2 regions of the Pseudoalteromonas sp. BDTF-M6 genome follow, and region 1 is predicted to be linked to the other one. Evidence: predicted binding sites of a transcription regulator. Region 1 holds the regulator's gene; the other holds the start of a gene.
What was found. The regulator NrdR, encoded in region 1, represses ribonucleotide reductase genes. The targets are predictions, from matches to a motif close to AAACACNANATNTNGTGTTT.
Positions count from the first base shown of each region.

Region 1 (7,906 bases):
AGCACCTGGCTCGGGTTGGGATATCGAGTCTCTTGCTTGGAGCCGAGTATAAACAGCAATTGGCGCGCCTAGGAATTGAGCAAGTACAGCAGCTTCAGGCCTTACCCATACATCAGTTGCGTCAGCGCTTTCATTATGAAGTGGTGGATTATTTAACTCGCCTACAGGGGCAGTTGCCCCATGCGAGCCTGGCGAAAAAGTCGGGCTATTATCGCTTGTACCAACCGACACAGAGCTTTAGCGAGAGTCAGGAGCTGAATTTTGAAATCGATGACTGTGCGCGGTTATTGCTGCCGTTAACTCAGTTATGCGAGCGCCTGTGTCGCTATTTGCGTCAGCATCAATTGCATACTCAACGCCTCACTTTTAGCTTGTTTTTTCGTGAGCAACCAACACAGCAATTATTGTTAGACAGTGTTGAGCCTCAAGGGCAATTGGCTCCCTGGCTGGCCTTGCTGGACATTAAGTTGGCGGCTTTACACTTAGCAGCGCCGGTCATCGCCACCCGTTTACAGTGCGAGGAATTAGTCAGCGCCGACGGCCACAGCGAAAACCTTTTTGCCAAACGCCAGCAAGGGCTGGCTAAACAGCAATTGCTGAATATGCTCAATGCCCGTTTAGGGCAGCAGCACTGCTATCGTCTGCAACCGGGACGCGCTCATATTCCCGAATTTACTCAGGTGCAGGAGGACACCTTGCATCCTTATCAAGAAGATATGGCGGCATCGGCGCAGGCCCTATTGCGACCCAATTTTATGATCACGCCCACGCCTTTGCAGGAGCAATTATGTTTATTACGCGGCCCGGAGCGGATTCAAAGTCATTGGTGGCAGCGGGAGCAGTTAGAGCGCGATTATTATATCGCTGAAAACAGTCGCGGCCAGTTGTGCTGGGTGTTTAGGGATAAACACAAGGACTGGTTTATACAGGGGTACTTTGCCTGATGGCTGGCTCGTATAGTGAACTATTTTGTCAAAGCAACTTTAGCTTTTTAACCGGTGCCTCACACCCGGAAGAGCTGGTAGGCAGGGCGGCAGAGCTGGGTTACAGTGCCCTGGCCTTATGCGATGAATGCTCGGTCGCGGGGGTGGTCAGGGCACACAGTCACATCAAAGCGCATCAATTGCCCATTAAGCTGATTGTTGGCAGTTACCTTTGTTATGAGCAATTAGAGCTCGTGGTGCTGTGCCCCAGCAAGTCGGCGTACAGCCAGCTCTGTCGGGTGATCACCAATGCTCGCAGGCGCTGTGAAAAAGGCCGCTACCAACTCAGTGAATGGGATTTAAAAACCCTGAAGGGCTGCATCCTGATCTGGCTTGTACACGGGCGCAGTGAAGCAGCGAAAGCGGCGGATAAAAAGTGGGGACCCTGGCTGCAACGTCATTACGGCGAACACCTCTACTTAGGCGTGCGCCGCGAGCTCAATGGCTTTGAACCTGAGCAATTGGCCTATGTACGAACCCTGAGCCGGCAATGGCAGATCAAGGAAGTGGCGCTTGGTGCCGTGTTAATGCACACGCCAGAGCGTCTGCCTTTGCAGCATGTGCTCAGTGCCATTAAGCAAGGGCAAACCGTATCCTCGTTAGGTCAGGCGTTATTGGCCAATGCCGAGCGGGCTTTGCGCACTCAGGACAAGTTGGCGAAGCTCTTTAGTCCGGCCCAGTTGGCAGTGAGCGAACAAATCGCTAAAAGTTGCACCTTTAACCTGGATGAACTCAGTTATCAGTACCCTTACGAATTGGTGCCCTCAGGCATCAGTGCCAGCGAACATCTCAAATCTTTGGTTGAGCAAGGGGCACGGCAACGCTTCAATGGCGCGCCGCCGGCGGCGATTCAAGCCACCATAGATAAAGAGCTAACGCTTATCGCCGAGCAGGGGTATGAGCCTTTTTTTCTGACCATTGCCGATATAGTGCAATTCGCCAAAAGCCGTGACATCTTGTATCAGGGGCGCGGCTCGGCGGCGAATTCTGTGGTGTGCTATTGCCTGGAAATTACCGCCGTCGACCCAAGGCAGATAGATGTTTTGTTCGAACGCTTTATTTCCAAAGAGCGTAACGAGCCGCCGGATATTGATGTCGACTTTGAACACCAAAGGCGAGAGGAAGTGTTCCAATACATTTATCAAAAATATGGTCGTCAGCGCGCCGCCCTGGCCGCGACCGTGATCACCTATCGCTTAAAAAGTGCCATGCGCGATGTGGGTAAGGCCCTTGGTTTTAGTGATACTCAGCTCGATTACTACATTAAGCAGCTCAATCGCCGCCATGGTGGCGAGCAATGGCAGGCGCAGCTGATCCAGCTTGGTCTCGACCCGGAGGCGACCATCAATCAACACTTTTTCCGTTTAGTGGATGAAATCAAAGGGTTTCCTCGGCACCTGTCGCAGCATGTGGGTGGCTTTGTGATCTCCGAAGGACCACTGCATGAGCTGGTGCCCGTTGAGAATGCCGCCATGGCCGAACGGACCGTGATCCAGTGGGATAAAAACGATTTAGAAAGCCTGAAGCTGCTTAAGGTTGATGTGCTGGCCTTGGGCATGTTGAGCGCCATTCAACGTAGCTTTAAGCTATTAGAAAAGCACTATCAGCATACACTGAGCATTGCCGATATTACCCGCCTAGGGGATGATCCTCAGGTGTTTGCAATGCTGCAAAAGGCCGACACCGTTGGCGTGTTTCAAATCGAATCGCGGGCGCAAATGAGTATGCTGCCGCGCTTAAAGCCATGCTGTTATTACGACCTGGTGATCCAAATTGCCATCGTCCGTCCCGGGCCGATTCAAGGGGACATGGTGCATCCCTATTTACGCCGACGCGATGGTGATGAAGCGGTGGAATATCCCTCCAAGCAGGTGGAGCAGGTGTTAAAACGCACCCTCGGGGTGCCTATTTTCCAGGAGCAGGTGATCAAGGTGGCCATGGTCGCCGCCGGATTCAGTGGCGGCGAAGCCGATCAACTTCGCCGCGCCATGGCCAAATGGAAACGTGACGGCGAGCTCACCCAGTTCAAACAAAAACTGATCGATGGCATGCTGCAGCGCGGTTATGATTATCAATTTGCCGAGCGCATCTACCAGCAAATTTGCGGCTTTGGCGAGTATGGCTTTCCCGAATCCCACTCCGCCAGTTTTGCGGTCTTGGCCTATGTATCGGCCTATCTTAAATACTACTATCCTGAGGTGTTTTTTTGCGCCTTGGCCAACAGTTTACCCATGGGCTTTTATTCTCTCGACCAACTGGTGCAGGATGCTCGGCGTCACGATATAAACATACTGGCAGTGGATGTAAATCACTCCGCCTGGGAGCACCAGGTAATACGCCAGGGCGAGCACTTCGCCGTGCGTTTGGGTTTTTGCTGTATCAAGGGGTTCAGTGCGCAAAGTGCAGCCAAGTTGATTGCGCAGCGCCCCAAGTCGGGCTATCACAGCATTAGCGAGCTGTATCACCATGGCTTACTCGAAGGGGAGCTGGAAACGCTCGCCAGCAGCAATGCCCTGGCGGCCATTGCCAAGGACAGGTTTAACAGCCGCTGGCACATAATGGATAAGCAGCAGCGTTTACCTCTTTTTGCTGAGCAGGAAGCCGTCGAAGGGAAAGAAACACAGGCTGCCTTAGCGGCGCCCAGTGGCATACAGGATACCCTGGAAGATTACGCCAGCATGGGCGTGAACATGGGAGCGCACCCGTTAACCTATTTACGCCAACAAGGGATGTTTATCAATGCTAAGAAGGCCACCGAATTAAGCCAATGTCGCAATGGCGCCAGTGTCACCATCGCCGGTTTGGTTACCGGACGCCAGTCGCCGGGCAGTGCCGCGGGGGTGACCTTTTTAACCCTGGAAGACGATACCGGTAATATTAATGTGGTGGTTTGGCTGGCCACCGCCAAGGCACAGCAGAAGGCGTTTTTAACGGCGCGTCTGTTGGAGGTCAAAGGGGTGGTGGAGCATCATCAGGGGGTAGTCCATGTGATTGCCGGGCGCTTAATCGATCACAGCGATAAATTACCGGCTTTAATTCTAAAGAGTCGCTTTTTTCATTAGTAATAAAAATGGACTTCTTATTTTTTATTTAAAATATTTATGTGTGAGATTAAAAAATATCATTCTTTTAGGGCTGTGAAAAAAATTCAATCCCTGTTTAAATAACCTCACCCTTAGCCAATAGGCAAACGCGCCGTTTACGCGTACAATAGCGGCCTTTCATATCGACAATCACGTTGCACCTAGGAGACAGCATGTTAGAACGTAACATGAACATTGCAGACTTTGACCCAGAATTAGCCAATGCGATGAACGCAGAAGTAGCTCGCCAAGAAGAGCACATCGAGCTAATCGCCTCTGAGAACTACTGTAGCCCACGCGTACTTGAAGCGCAGGGTTCACAACTAACCAACAAATATGCAGAAGGCTACCCTGGTAAGCGTTACTACGGTGGTTGTGAGCATGTTGACGTGGTTGAGCAACTGGCCATTGACCGTGCTAACGAGCTATTCGGCACCGAGTACGCAAACGTACAACCGCACGCCGGTTCGCAAGCAAATGCTGCTGTTTTCCAGGCACTTCTTCAGCCACACGATACGGTACTAGGCATGAGCCTGGCGCACGGTGGTCACCTTACTCACGGTGCACACGTAAACTTCTCAGGTAAGATGTACAATGCAATCCAGTACGGTCTTAACGAAGCAACCGGCGAAATCGATTACGATCAGGTTGAAGCGCTAGCGCTTGAGCATAAGCCGAAAATGATCATCGGTGGTTTCTCTGCTTACTCAGGTATCGTTGACTGGAAACGTTTCCGTGAAATCGCCGACAAAGTAGGTGCTTACCTGTTTGTTGATATGGCTCACGTTGCCGGTCTTATTGCCGCTGGCGTATACCCAAGCCCAGTGCCTTACGCACACGTGGTAACAACCACAACGCACAAGACGCTAGCCGGTCCTCGTGGTGGTCTAATCGTGTCTAACTGTGGCGATGAAGAGATCTACAAAAAGCTAAACAGCGCCGTATTCCCAGGTGGCCAGGGTGGTCCTCTATGTCACGTAATCGCAGCTAAAGCGGTTGCTTTCAAAGAAGCACTGCAGCCTGAATTTAAAGCATACCAGCAGCAAGTTGTTGCTAATGCTCAAGCCATGGTTGAAGTACTACAAGAGCGCGGCTACAAGGTAGTATCGGGTAAAACCGACAACCACCTGTTCCTTCTTGATTTGATCGATAAAGACATCACGGGTAAAGATGCCGATGCCGCTCTTGGCAATGCCAACATCACGGTAAACAAAAACTCGGTACCAAACGATCCACGTTCACCGTTTGTAACCTCGGGTCTACGTATCGGTTCTCCGGCTATCACTCGTCGTGGTTTCAAAGAAGCCGAAGCGAAAGAGCTAGCGGGCTGGATCTGTGACGTACTTGATAACATCGACAACACAGATGTTCAGGCACAAGTGAAAGAAAAAGTGAAAGCGATTTGCGCTAAGTTCCCTGTTTACGCATAACAGTGTGAAATAGCTATTACACAAACATTTGTGTATGATAAAGGCCGCAATTTTTGCGGCCTTTTTGTTATCTACAGGAATCCCATTCACTATGCATTGTCCTTTCTGCAGCGCTAAAGACACCAAGGTTATTGATTCACGCCTGGTCGGTGGTGGCCACCAAGTTCGTCGTCGTCGCGAATGCAATGAGTGTCACGAACGTTTTACCACCTTCGAAGGAGCCGAGTTGGTGATGCCGCGCGTGATCAAGCGTGATGGTTCCCGTGAGCCTTTTAATGAAGACAAGCTGCAAAATGGCCTGCACCGCGCGTTAGAGCGTCGACCAGTAAAAACAGAACAAGTCGATGAAGTGGTGCATCAAATCAAGTCACAAATTCGCGCCACCGGTGAACGTGAAGTCAGTTCACAACTGATTGGCGAGTGCATTATGGAAGCGCTGAAAGGTTTAGATAAGGTTGCTTATGTGCGCTTTGCCTCCGTCTATCGCTCGTTTGAAGATATCCGTGAATTCGGTGAAGAAATCGCCCGCCTAGGAGATTAAGATGACCTTCAGTGCGGACGATAAGCGCTATATGCGCCGAGCCATTGAGCTTGCTTATCAAGGTCGATTCACCACCACACCCAATCCCAATGTCGGCTGTGTTCTGGTTAAAAATGGCCAAGTAATAGGGGAAGGTTTTCACCAACAGGCGGGTACTCCACACGCCGAAGTGCACGCCTTGGCGGCGGCGGGTGATAATGCCCAAGGCGCCACCGCCTATGTTACGCTTGAGCCCTGTAGTCATACCGGTCGCACCGGCCCCTGTGCCGGCGCCCTGATCAAGGCCAAGGTCGCGAAAGTGATCTGCGCCATGCAAGACCCTAATCCGCAGGTCAGTGGCCGCGGCATGAAGATGCTCGCCGAGGCGGGCATAGAGGTCGCATCCGGTTTGCTTGGTGAAGAAGCCGAGAAGTTAAACCTGGGCTTTTTAAAACGCATGCGCAGCGGACGTCCCTATGTCACCTGTAAGCTGGCCGCCAGCCTCGATGGTAAAACCGCTCTGGCCAATGGTGAGAGTAAATGGATCACCGGCCCCGAGGCGCGTAAAGATGTTCACCTATTGCGTGCCCAGCACTGTGCCATCTTAAGTGGTGCCGATACCGTGTTGATGGACGATGCCAAGCTTAATGTGCGCCTAGACGACAGCCAGCGTAGCGAATATGTGTTGCCACAGGTGCGTCAACCGCTGCGGGTGATCTTAGATAGCCGTTATCGGCTGACTCCGGATCTTGCGCTTTTTCAACAGCCAGGCAAGATATTATTAGTGCGCTCAAGCACAGCAGGTGTTAACCCCAAAGAGCTTGATAAACCGCCCGTGTGGCCCAACAATGTAACCGAGTTGGTGTGCGATGGCCTTGAAAATGGCCAGGTCAATCTCGATGCCTTGCTTGCACAGCTGGCGCAGAGCGAAATTAACTCCGTCTGGCTAGAGGCGGGCGCGACCCTGGCTGGTGCCATGGCACAGCAGCAACTCATTGATAGCTACATTGTTTATATTGCGCCAAAATTAATGGGCAGCGATGCCAAAGGGCTGTTAAATATGGGCCCATTTACGGCAATGGCGCAGGTGCCGACCATGCACTTTAGCGATATGACCCCAATTGGTGAGGATATTCGCCTTACCTTAGAGCAACTTAGAGTAGAATAGCCATGTTTACAGGCATTATTGAAGCAACGGGCACACTCAGCTCCCTCACCTTGGTTGATGGCGACCTTAGCGTGCGCGTACAAAGTGACAACTTAGACATGAGTGATGTGGCGCTTGGCGATAGCATCGCCACCAATGGCGTCTGCTTAACGGTCACCGAAAAATTCAGCGATGGCTTTAGTGCCGATGTGTCAAAAGAGACATTGTCACTGACCCGTTTTGCGCACTATCAGCGTGGCCAGCGGGTCAATTTAGAAAAGGCTCTACAGCCGATTTCGCGCTTGGGTGGACACTTGGTTTCCGGCCATGTGGATGGCATCGCCGAGGTGGTTAAGGTCAGCCCTAATGCCCGCGCCATCGAATATTGGCTGGCGGCGCCAGAAGCGCTGATGAAGTACATTCCCTACAAGGGCTCGGTGTGCATCGACGGCGCCAGTTTGACCGTCAATGAAATCGACGGTAACCAGTTTAAATTAACGATTGTGCCGCACACGCTGGCACAAACAACGATCGCCGAATTTCAGGTTGGCACTAAGGTCAATCTCGAGGTCGATCAAATAGCGCGTTACTTGGAGCGCCTTATTCAAGGAGCGCAAGCTCCGAAAGCAGAATCAACAGTATCCGAAAGCCTGCTCATTCAGGCTGGATTTATCAAATAACACATAATGGGCAATATATGAGTTTGAATAGCGCAGCGGAGATCATCGAAGACATTAAAAATG
Region 1 is NZ_JAGXTQ010000004.1:17,703-25,608, reverse strand. Features, by position in the region: gene KD147_RS10020 (Y-family DNA polymerase) at 1-944, shown strand, start outside; gene KD147_RS10015 (error-prone DNA polymerase) at 944-4,045, shown strand; gene glyA (serine hydroxymethyltransferase) at 4,240-5,496, shown strand; gene nrdR (transcriptional regulator NrdR) at 5,588-6,037, shown strand; gene ribD (bifunctional diaminohydroxyphosphoribosylaminopyrimidine deaminase/5-amino-6-(5-phosphoribosylamino)uracil reductase RibD) at 6,039-7,184, shown strand; gene KD147_RS09995 (riboflavin synthase) at 7,187-7,843, shown strand; gene ribBA (bifunctional 3,4-dihydroxy-2-butanone-4-phosphate synthase/GTP cyclohydrolase II) at 7,861-7,906, shown strand, end outside.

Region 2 (7,906 bases), on a different contig from region 1:
ATATCCCCTTGTATTTGGAGTTTGTCGCGACTCAGCCGGTTCAGGAACAGGCCCATTGGTTGGCCGACGTGGCTCATATACTGGCGCTTCTGGCAGCCCGCTTGAAAAAACGTGATAACGATTATCACCTTGTTTTTTTAGCCTTGTTGAAGTTAGCCCAGGCCGATGTGTCTATCGATGATGTATTAGCTCAAATTGATAACGAAAAGCGTGATGACAGCCGCGAAGCCATCGACAAAGTATGGGAAGAAGAGGCTGTTAGCTTTGGGGGCGATGCCGTCAATGGGGGGTGTCCTACCAATCAGCACAAACCATCTTCGCTGCAAGACCGCAGCAGTGAATTACCTATTAACTTTGTCGATGCGGCGGCGTCTGGTGCGCAGTCCAAGTCGGTTGGGAGTCCATTATGAGTTACTTAAACACTTTACTCTTTGGTATTTATCCTTATCTTGCCTTAGCCATTTTCTTGCTCGGGTGTTTAGTTCGCTATGACCGTGAGCAATACACGTGGAAAACGAGCTCGAGTCAATTATTGGAAAGCAAGCAGCTGAAAAAAGGCTCTAAAGCGTTCCACATTGGCGTCATTATGATCTTGCTGGGTCACTTTGTGGGCTTATTAACACCGCATCAGGTGTGGGATTTTCTGGGCGTGACCGCCGCATTTAAGCAAAAAGTAGCCATGACCCTAGGGGGAGTATTCGGCATTATTTGTTTTTATGGGTTGACCATTCTACTTAAGCGTCGTTTAACGAATCCACGGATTCGTGCAACCAGCTCAAATATGGATATTTTGATTTTAGTCTCCTTATATATCCAGTTGATCCTGGGTTTGGTGAGCATCTTGTTTTCTTTTGCCCACCTCGATGGCTCGGAGATGCTGAAAATGATGGCCTGGGCGCAAAATATAGTGACCTTTGACCTGACCGCAGCCAGTGCAGCCATTGCCAGTGTTGGCTTTATCTATAAGGCACACATCTTCTTTGGTTTAACCTTACTGGTGTTATTCCCATTCAGTCGTTTGGTGCATATTTGGAGTCTTCCTGGGCGTTATTTGCGTCGAAACTACCAAGTTGTAAGACAAAAAGGTTAACAGCATTGAACCGGGGTTACCCCGGTTCCACACCCGGAGGAAGTAGAGATGAGTCTTACCAACACCCCTGACGTCTACGTCAACGATATTAAAATTCCCGCCAGTGACATTGACGGTGAGGTGCAGTACCACCCCGCAGCTTCACGTCGAGATGCGATGATTAAGGCGACCGAAGCATTAGTGTTCAGCGAACTGTTGCGCCAGCGCGCAATGACCTTAGAGCTGATCGATAAAGAGCAAAAAGTTTGTCCCGATGCCGTCATAGAGCAGTTGATTGATATCGAAGTCGTGACTCCAAAGGCCGGAGAACAAGAGTGTGAACGCTACTTTGAGGTCAACCGCGACAAGTTTTGCACTTCGCCTCTTGTGGAAGTGAAGCACATTCTCATTAGTTCAGATCCAGAAGACTTACAGCAACGGGAGCAGTCTAAAGAGCTGGCGCAGACTCTTATTGCGCAATTAGCAGAAAGTGACAACGGATTTGCAGATCTGGCACGGCAGCACTCAGATTGCCCATCCAAAGAGCAAGGCGGTAACTTAGGCCAGGTGAGTTCGGGGCAAACGGTCCCTGAGTTTGAAAAGGCCTTGTTTAAAGCCAGCGAAGGTTTGATCCATTACCCGGTGGAGTCGCGCTATGGTCATCACGTGGTGTTTGTCGCCCGTAAAGTGGAAGGCAAGGCATTGCCCTATACCATGGTGAAAGATGAAATTGCGGCTTACCTGGATGAAAAGGTGCAGCACAAAGCCATTGCTCAATACATTCAGCACCTGGCCGATGAAGCTCAAATCAAAGGGTTTAACTTTGTCGCCAACGACAGTCCGTTGATGCAGTAACAGGGGAGGGGGTATGTGTCATTTGGCTGACTTATATGATAACAATCGTCTTTGGGCTGCTGATAAAAAGGCTCAGGACCCCCTGTTTTTCGAACGCTTAGCGGCGCAACAAACTCCTAAATACCTGTGGATAGGTTGTGCTGATTCACGGGTGCCAGCCAATGAAATTGTCGGCTTAGCTCCGGGTGAACTCTTTGTGCATCGCAACATCGCTAATCTGGTGCATCCCATGGACTATAACTGTATGTCGGTGGTGCAATATGCGGTAGAGGTGCTGAAAGTTGAGCACATTATTGTTACGGGCCATTATGGTTGTGGTGGAGTGCAAGCGGCGATGGACACCAAAGAGCATGGTTTGGTCGACAGCTGGTTAAGATCAATCAAGGATATCTACTATACGCATTATCAAGAATTACAGGCGCTGCGCTTTCGTGATCAGAGGCTTAACCGGTTGTGCGAACTCAATGTTATGGCCCAAGTGGTCAACCTAGCAAAAAGCAAATCCATACTTCATGCCTGGCAGCGTGGTCAAAAAGTGAGTATACACGGCGCCATCTATAGTATTTGTGATGGCTTGCTCAAGGACTTAAATGTGACCATTGCCAATGCCACTACGCTGTCAGAATTGTATAACTTGCAGCCCACAGAGCGAGGGCAGCGACCGGATATTCGTCCATCCCTTTGCTGTTCTTTAGAAGCCAATGACTAACCCATTTTCGGCACGATGGACTGCGCAAGGGCATACTTTGTGTCTAGGGCATTGGCAAATCAGCTATCAAGGTTTGCCATTAACACTCGCCGACATACAAGGGGAACGGGATATGGGCACATGGGGAGTCTATGATCCCATTTTTGACGATGATCCCGAGTTTAGCGAGGGTTTACAGGAAGATGACTGGATTTTGGCCAATATAGACTGGCTCAGTGAGCTCTTTATTACCCATCATATCCCCATCGATGAGCAGCATATGCGTTGGTTCTACCAAGCCGTCGACGCCGAGGATTGGCGTTGCGGCAGCTGTGGTGGTTGTATGTAGTTACTACCCACTTTCCATCTTCGTTTCTACCCACTAAGAGGAATAGCTTAGAGCGAGTCAGCGGTTACACTGGCTTAAATAAAATCATTCGAGAACCAACATGATTAGTCAGTTTAGTGATCTACTTAGCTATGCCAAGGAACAGCCCGATCCGCAGCGGCTGTTATTCTTATTTGCCAAAGCGGAGCAAAGTAACAAAAGCAAAAAAAATGCCCGAGGAACCCTCACGCCAACCATGTGTGTCGATAAACTGCCGAGTGAAATCGAGGATTTTTCGTCATTATGCCAAGAGGCTGATGGTATTTCTGCGCAGTGGGACTTTATGCTCATCGCCAGCCTCAGCGGCGTATTAGGAAAAGCCCCGAGCAGTGAAGATGCCGAGCCTTATTTAAATAAAATGACCAATGATCTGGTCAGTGGACAAAATATTGCTAATTATGTGATTTTTGATCGCCAGCAAAATCCGATCGAAATGCATGCTAACTAGCCCGTAAATCATCTCTCCTAAGTCCCTAGTAGCAAAACCGTGTGATGCTGGTTTTGCTCACCGTTAAGCCAGCTCTTGCTGGCTTTTTATTTACTGGCGGTGTGTCTTCAGTAAAGCGCTTTTTTGCATCCCTCTGAGCTCGCGTCTTTCAGCGATATCAGCGTTTTCTCTGTAAGACGCTGTCCAAGTATAAAGCCTTCTCATAGTTCAGAGGACGCTTGCCGCTTTTTTAAGCCGCTAATGACAGAAGGAATAGTGCGCTCTTACAGCCTTTAGCTTGCCGGCAACCTTAATGCAGTTGCTGGGATTACACCCATCCGGTGATGTTTGTACTCGGTCTGCCCGGCGTAGGATTTCTTCATAGGGTGGGTTCATCGTCGTCCTAAAAGCCCAATTCTATCAAGAACATAAAATTGAAGTGTGAACCTAAGTTGTATCTAAATTGAACACTGACAAAATGCTTGCTTGCGCTAGGCTTTTTAATGGGCAGAAAATTTCAAAGAGAGATACAAAATGAACAAGATCATTCATACCTTAGCCGTCTGGGGAGTGTTCATCATTACACTCAGCCTGACAAGTACCGCGGCCAAGGCCGCAAATGAAGAGCAAGCGGCGACACTTTACCAACGCCTTGGGGGACTGGCGCCTATTTCTGTGGTAGTCAGTGATTTTATCGATGCCTTAATGCCTGATCAGGTGCTTAATGCCAACCCGGCCATAGATGAAGCGAGAAATCGCGTGCCGGCGCCTTATCTTAAGTATCACGTCACCGCCATGGTATGCGAGGTTACCGGTGGGCCTTGCAAATACCAGGGGCGTAGTATGAAAACAGCCCATGCCCATTTGAATATTACCGACAAGGAATGGGCACGCATGGTTGAGGTTTTTAAGGAGATTCTTGCCAAACATAAGGTGCCTGAGGCAGAGGGAAATGAACTGTTGGCGATCATTGGCACCACTAAGGCGGATATAGTCGCTGCAGTGCCCTAAGCGACAGAGGCTCGACTCCAATAGATGGGGTCGTTCATTAACCACAGGAATAAAAAGGGGGAAGTGAGGCTTCCCCCTTTTTAGTATGTTTTGTTCCTAACTACAGTGGAACCTCGTTCGTTTAGTTCTTCACTTCTCATAATTTCAGCACCAGCCTACCCCCTATTGAGTATTGTTTAATCGCCGCGCGAGACTATATATTGTGTTAAATAAAATAAAAAACACAATATATAGTATGTTTAACGTATTTTATCCCCAGGTGGTCTTTCAAGAGGTGCCAGATGAAGTGTCTTTGGCCTTCACCGTTAGTGGATGCCCAATAGGGTGCAAGGGTTGTCACAGTAAAGCGACGTGGAATGCAGACGATGGCACGCCACTGAGTGAAGATCGCTTTAACGAACTGCTATTAAAGTATCAGGGGCTGATTACCTGCGTACTGTTTTTTGGTGGCGAATGGCATCCGCAAACACTCTTTCGCATGTTAAAAATTGCGCGTGCTCAGGGCCTTAAAACCTGTCTCTATACCGGGGCTGATAATATTGGTGAGCAGCTTAAGTCGGTACTTACTTACCTTAAAACGGGTCCCTGGAAAGCGGCGCTAGGGGGACTAGATAGCCCAACAACCAACCAACGCTTTATTGATTTGCGTTCACATCAATCTCTCAACTATAGATTTATAAGGACCTGATAATGAAAAAGTTACCCGCAGAGTTAATTGACGAAAAACTGGCCTTTATCGCGCGTTATTGCAGCGCAGCCAACGCCGCCGATGGTTCGGCCCTCGATAGTAATGCCAATGTGACCAGTAAAAATATTGCTACCTTAGAGGCGGAAACCTGCAAAGATTACGTTATTCAGATAAATCGAGCCGCTATCACACACAAAATCGCGAACTTGTTTGATGCACAATTGGCTAAGGAATATGTCAGGCAGATAGAAGAGCATGAAATTTATGTCCATGACGAAACCAGTCTTAAACCCTACTGTGCATCCATTACCTTATACCCGTTTCTGCTCGATGGTTTAACCAAGCTCGGTGGTGAGTCTCGGGCACCTAAACATCTCGCTTCTTTTTGTGGTTCCTTTATAAACCTGGTATTTGCGGTCAGCGCTCAGTTTGCTGGTGCCATTGCGACGGTCGAGTTTTTAACTTATTTCGACTATTTCGCCCGTAAGGATCTGGGCGATGAATATCTACAAACCCACACCAAGGAGATAGCCAACCATTTACAGCATGTCGTTTATGCACTAAACCAGCCAGCTGCGGCACGGGGCTATCAAAGTGTATTTTGGAATATCTCCTTATATGATGAGGGTTATTTTAATGCCCTGTTTGCCCATTTTGTTTTTCCTGATGGCAGCGCCCCTGTTTGGCAGTCAGTTGAAAAGTTACAGCGTTATTTCATGAGTTGGTTCAATCAGGAGCGTGAGAAAGCCATTTTGACCTTTCCGGTGATCACCGCGGCGATGCTAACGCACGAAGGGCAAGTCAGAGATCAAGCGTTTAAAGCATTTTGTGCCGAGCAGCTGGCGGCTGGTAATGGCTTCTTTATTTATCAATCCGATAACCCAGATTCTCTTGCTTCATGTTGTCGTTTACGCAATGAAATCAACGACAATACGTTTTCCTACACCTTAGGCGCCGGTGGTATTTCTACGGGCTCTATCAATGTTATTACCCTTAATATGAACCGACTGATACAAGATGGGCGAGAATTGTCCGTTGAGGTAGAAAAAATTCATAAGTATCAGGTGGCTTATCGTAGCGTGATGCAAGACTACCTTGAGAGCCATATGCTAAGTGTCTATGACGCTGGTTTCATTAGTATGGATAAGCAATATTTGACCATAGGGATAAATGGCATGGTTGAAGCGGCAGAAGCCCAGGGCTTGCAAGTGGGTAACAATGAGCAATATAAGTCCTTTGTTCGCCAGCAATTGCAGGTGATTTACGAGGCTAATCGCGCGGCCAGTAAAGAGTATGGTTATTTATTCAATACCGAGTTTGTGCCAGCAGAAAACTTGGGAGTGAAAAATGCAAAATGGGACCGTAACGATGGTTATAGCGTTCCCCGTGATTGCTATAACTCGTATTTCTATGTGGTCGAAGATGATGAGCTTAATCATTTGGATAAGTTTATTTTGCATGGCCAAGAAATGGTGCAATATCTTGACGGTGGTTCGGCATTGCACCTAAATCTAGCGGAGCGTCTGAGTATTGAGCAGTACGCCAAGCTGCTCGATATCTCTGCACGCACAGGCTGTAACTACTTCTGTGTGAATGTGAAATGCACTATTTGCAACAGCTGCGAATATATAGATAAAGACACGCGTTATAGCTGTAAACAATGCGGCAGTCAGGACATTGATCATGGCACTCGGGTTATCGGTTATTTAAAGCGTGTTTCAGCCTTTTCTAAAGGAAGGCGTGAAGAGCACAGCCGCCGTCATTATCATCTTGGCTAGCTCCTCATTCGTAACAGGGGCCTAGCCCCTGTTCATAGCTGGGTGATCTGTAGAAACAAAGCGGCTTTTTCTTCCTCACTACTGCGTTGGTCCAGCATTGGATACAGTACCTGTTCTTCTTTGTCGTTATGTTCACTTAATAACGACTCGAGGCGGTGCAACAGTGGCGCTATGGGTTGCTGATGCTCCAGTTGCTCACTTATCTGGCTATTAAGCGCAACGATTTCTTGATGCTCTATGGTCATTACCCTTGTTGGTCCTTGATTCATCCCTGTTTTTTGTTCAAAAAATGGAAATAACACGCTTTCTTCCCAGCGAATATGCTGCTCTAAGCCTTGTCTAAAGGCATGAAAATATGCGCTAGCCTGCCTTGTGCCCTGTTGAGCTATAAACTGGTTGTACAGCGCATCAAGACGTTTGTGATCTGCTTCGAAATAAAAGCTAATTAACTGTGTCATAGGTCAAATCCATATTTTTCTAATAGATTGCAATGGCTCTGGCTCAGCCAATGCAGCGGTTTAGGTAAGTTTTGCGGGTCTAGGTTTTCCAGGCAGGACTTAATTTCTAAGCCAAGCTCGGTATCACCGGCGATAGCCAAACGACGATTAAAGAACAATTGGTCCGGGTCGGCTCTGCCTGCACTTAATCGGATAAAGTCATTAAGTTGGCCTTTAAATTCAACGTCGAAGTGTGGCCCTTCAATGATTTTTAACGACCCTTGAATCAAGCCTATGTACCAACAATGGTGTAAATCCGTGACTTCTAACCTCAAAATGCGCCCGGCAAGAAACTCAAGCTCGCCGGTGCCCAACTCCTCTCGGAAAACATAGTTAAGCACTTGTTGTAAAGGGGCTTTTTGCACCACATTTGGCATGGCTGCCAGTAGTTTACTGCCCATAATAGGTAGTATAGCTAAGCCATTTTTAATACTGCTTTCTAGGTAGTTTTTCATTCGTTAACCTCTTATAAATCAATGTCTTATTTTATTTTTTTTATTCTAAA
Region 2 is NZ_JAGXTQ010000003.1:582,975-590,880, reverse strand. Features, by position in the region: gene narJ (nitrate reductase molybdenum cofactor assembly chaperone) at 1-410, shown strand, start outside; gene narI (respiratory nitrate reductase subunit gamma) at 407-1,090, shown strand; gene KD147_RS09805 (peptidylprolyl isomerase) at 1,139-1,924, shown strand; gene can (carbonate dehydratase) at 1,938-2,633, shown strand; gene KD147_RS09795 (PM0253 family protein) at 2,626-2,961, shown strand; gene KD147_RS09790 (ribonucleotide reductase subunit alpha) at 3,062-3,448, shown strand; gene KD147_RS09785 (group I truncated hemoglobin) at 3,962-4,438, shown strand; gene nrdG (anaerobic ribonucleoside-triphosphate reductase activating protein) at 4,674-5,126, shown strand; gene nrdD (anaerobic ribonucleoside-triphosphate reductase) at 5,129-6,904, shown strand; gene KD147_RS09770 (hemerythrin domain-containing protein) at 6,937-7,362, opposite strand; gene ubiT (ubiquinone anaerobic biosynthesis accessory factor UbiT) at 7,359-7,856, opposite strand.
Region 2: a site for NrdR is predicted at 4,627-4,646, ahead of nrdG (anaerobic ribonucleoside-triphosphate reductase activating protein). Genes of this name have one in related genera too.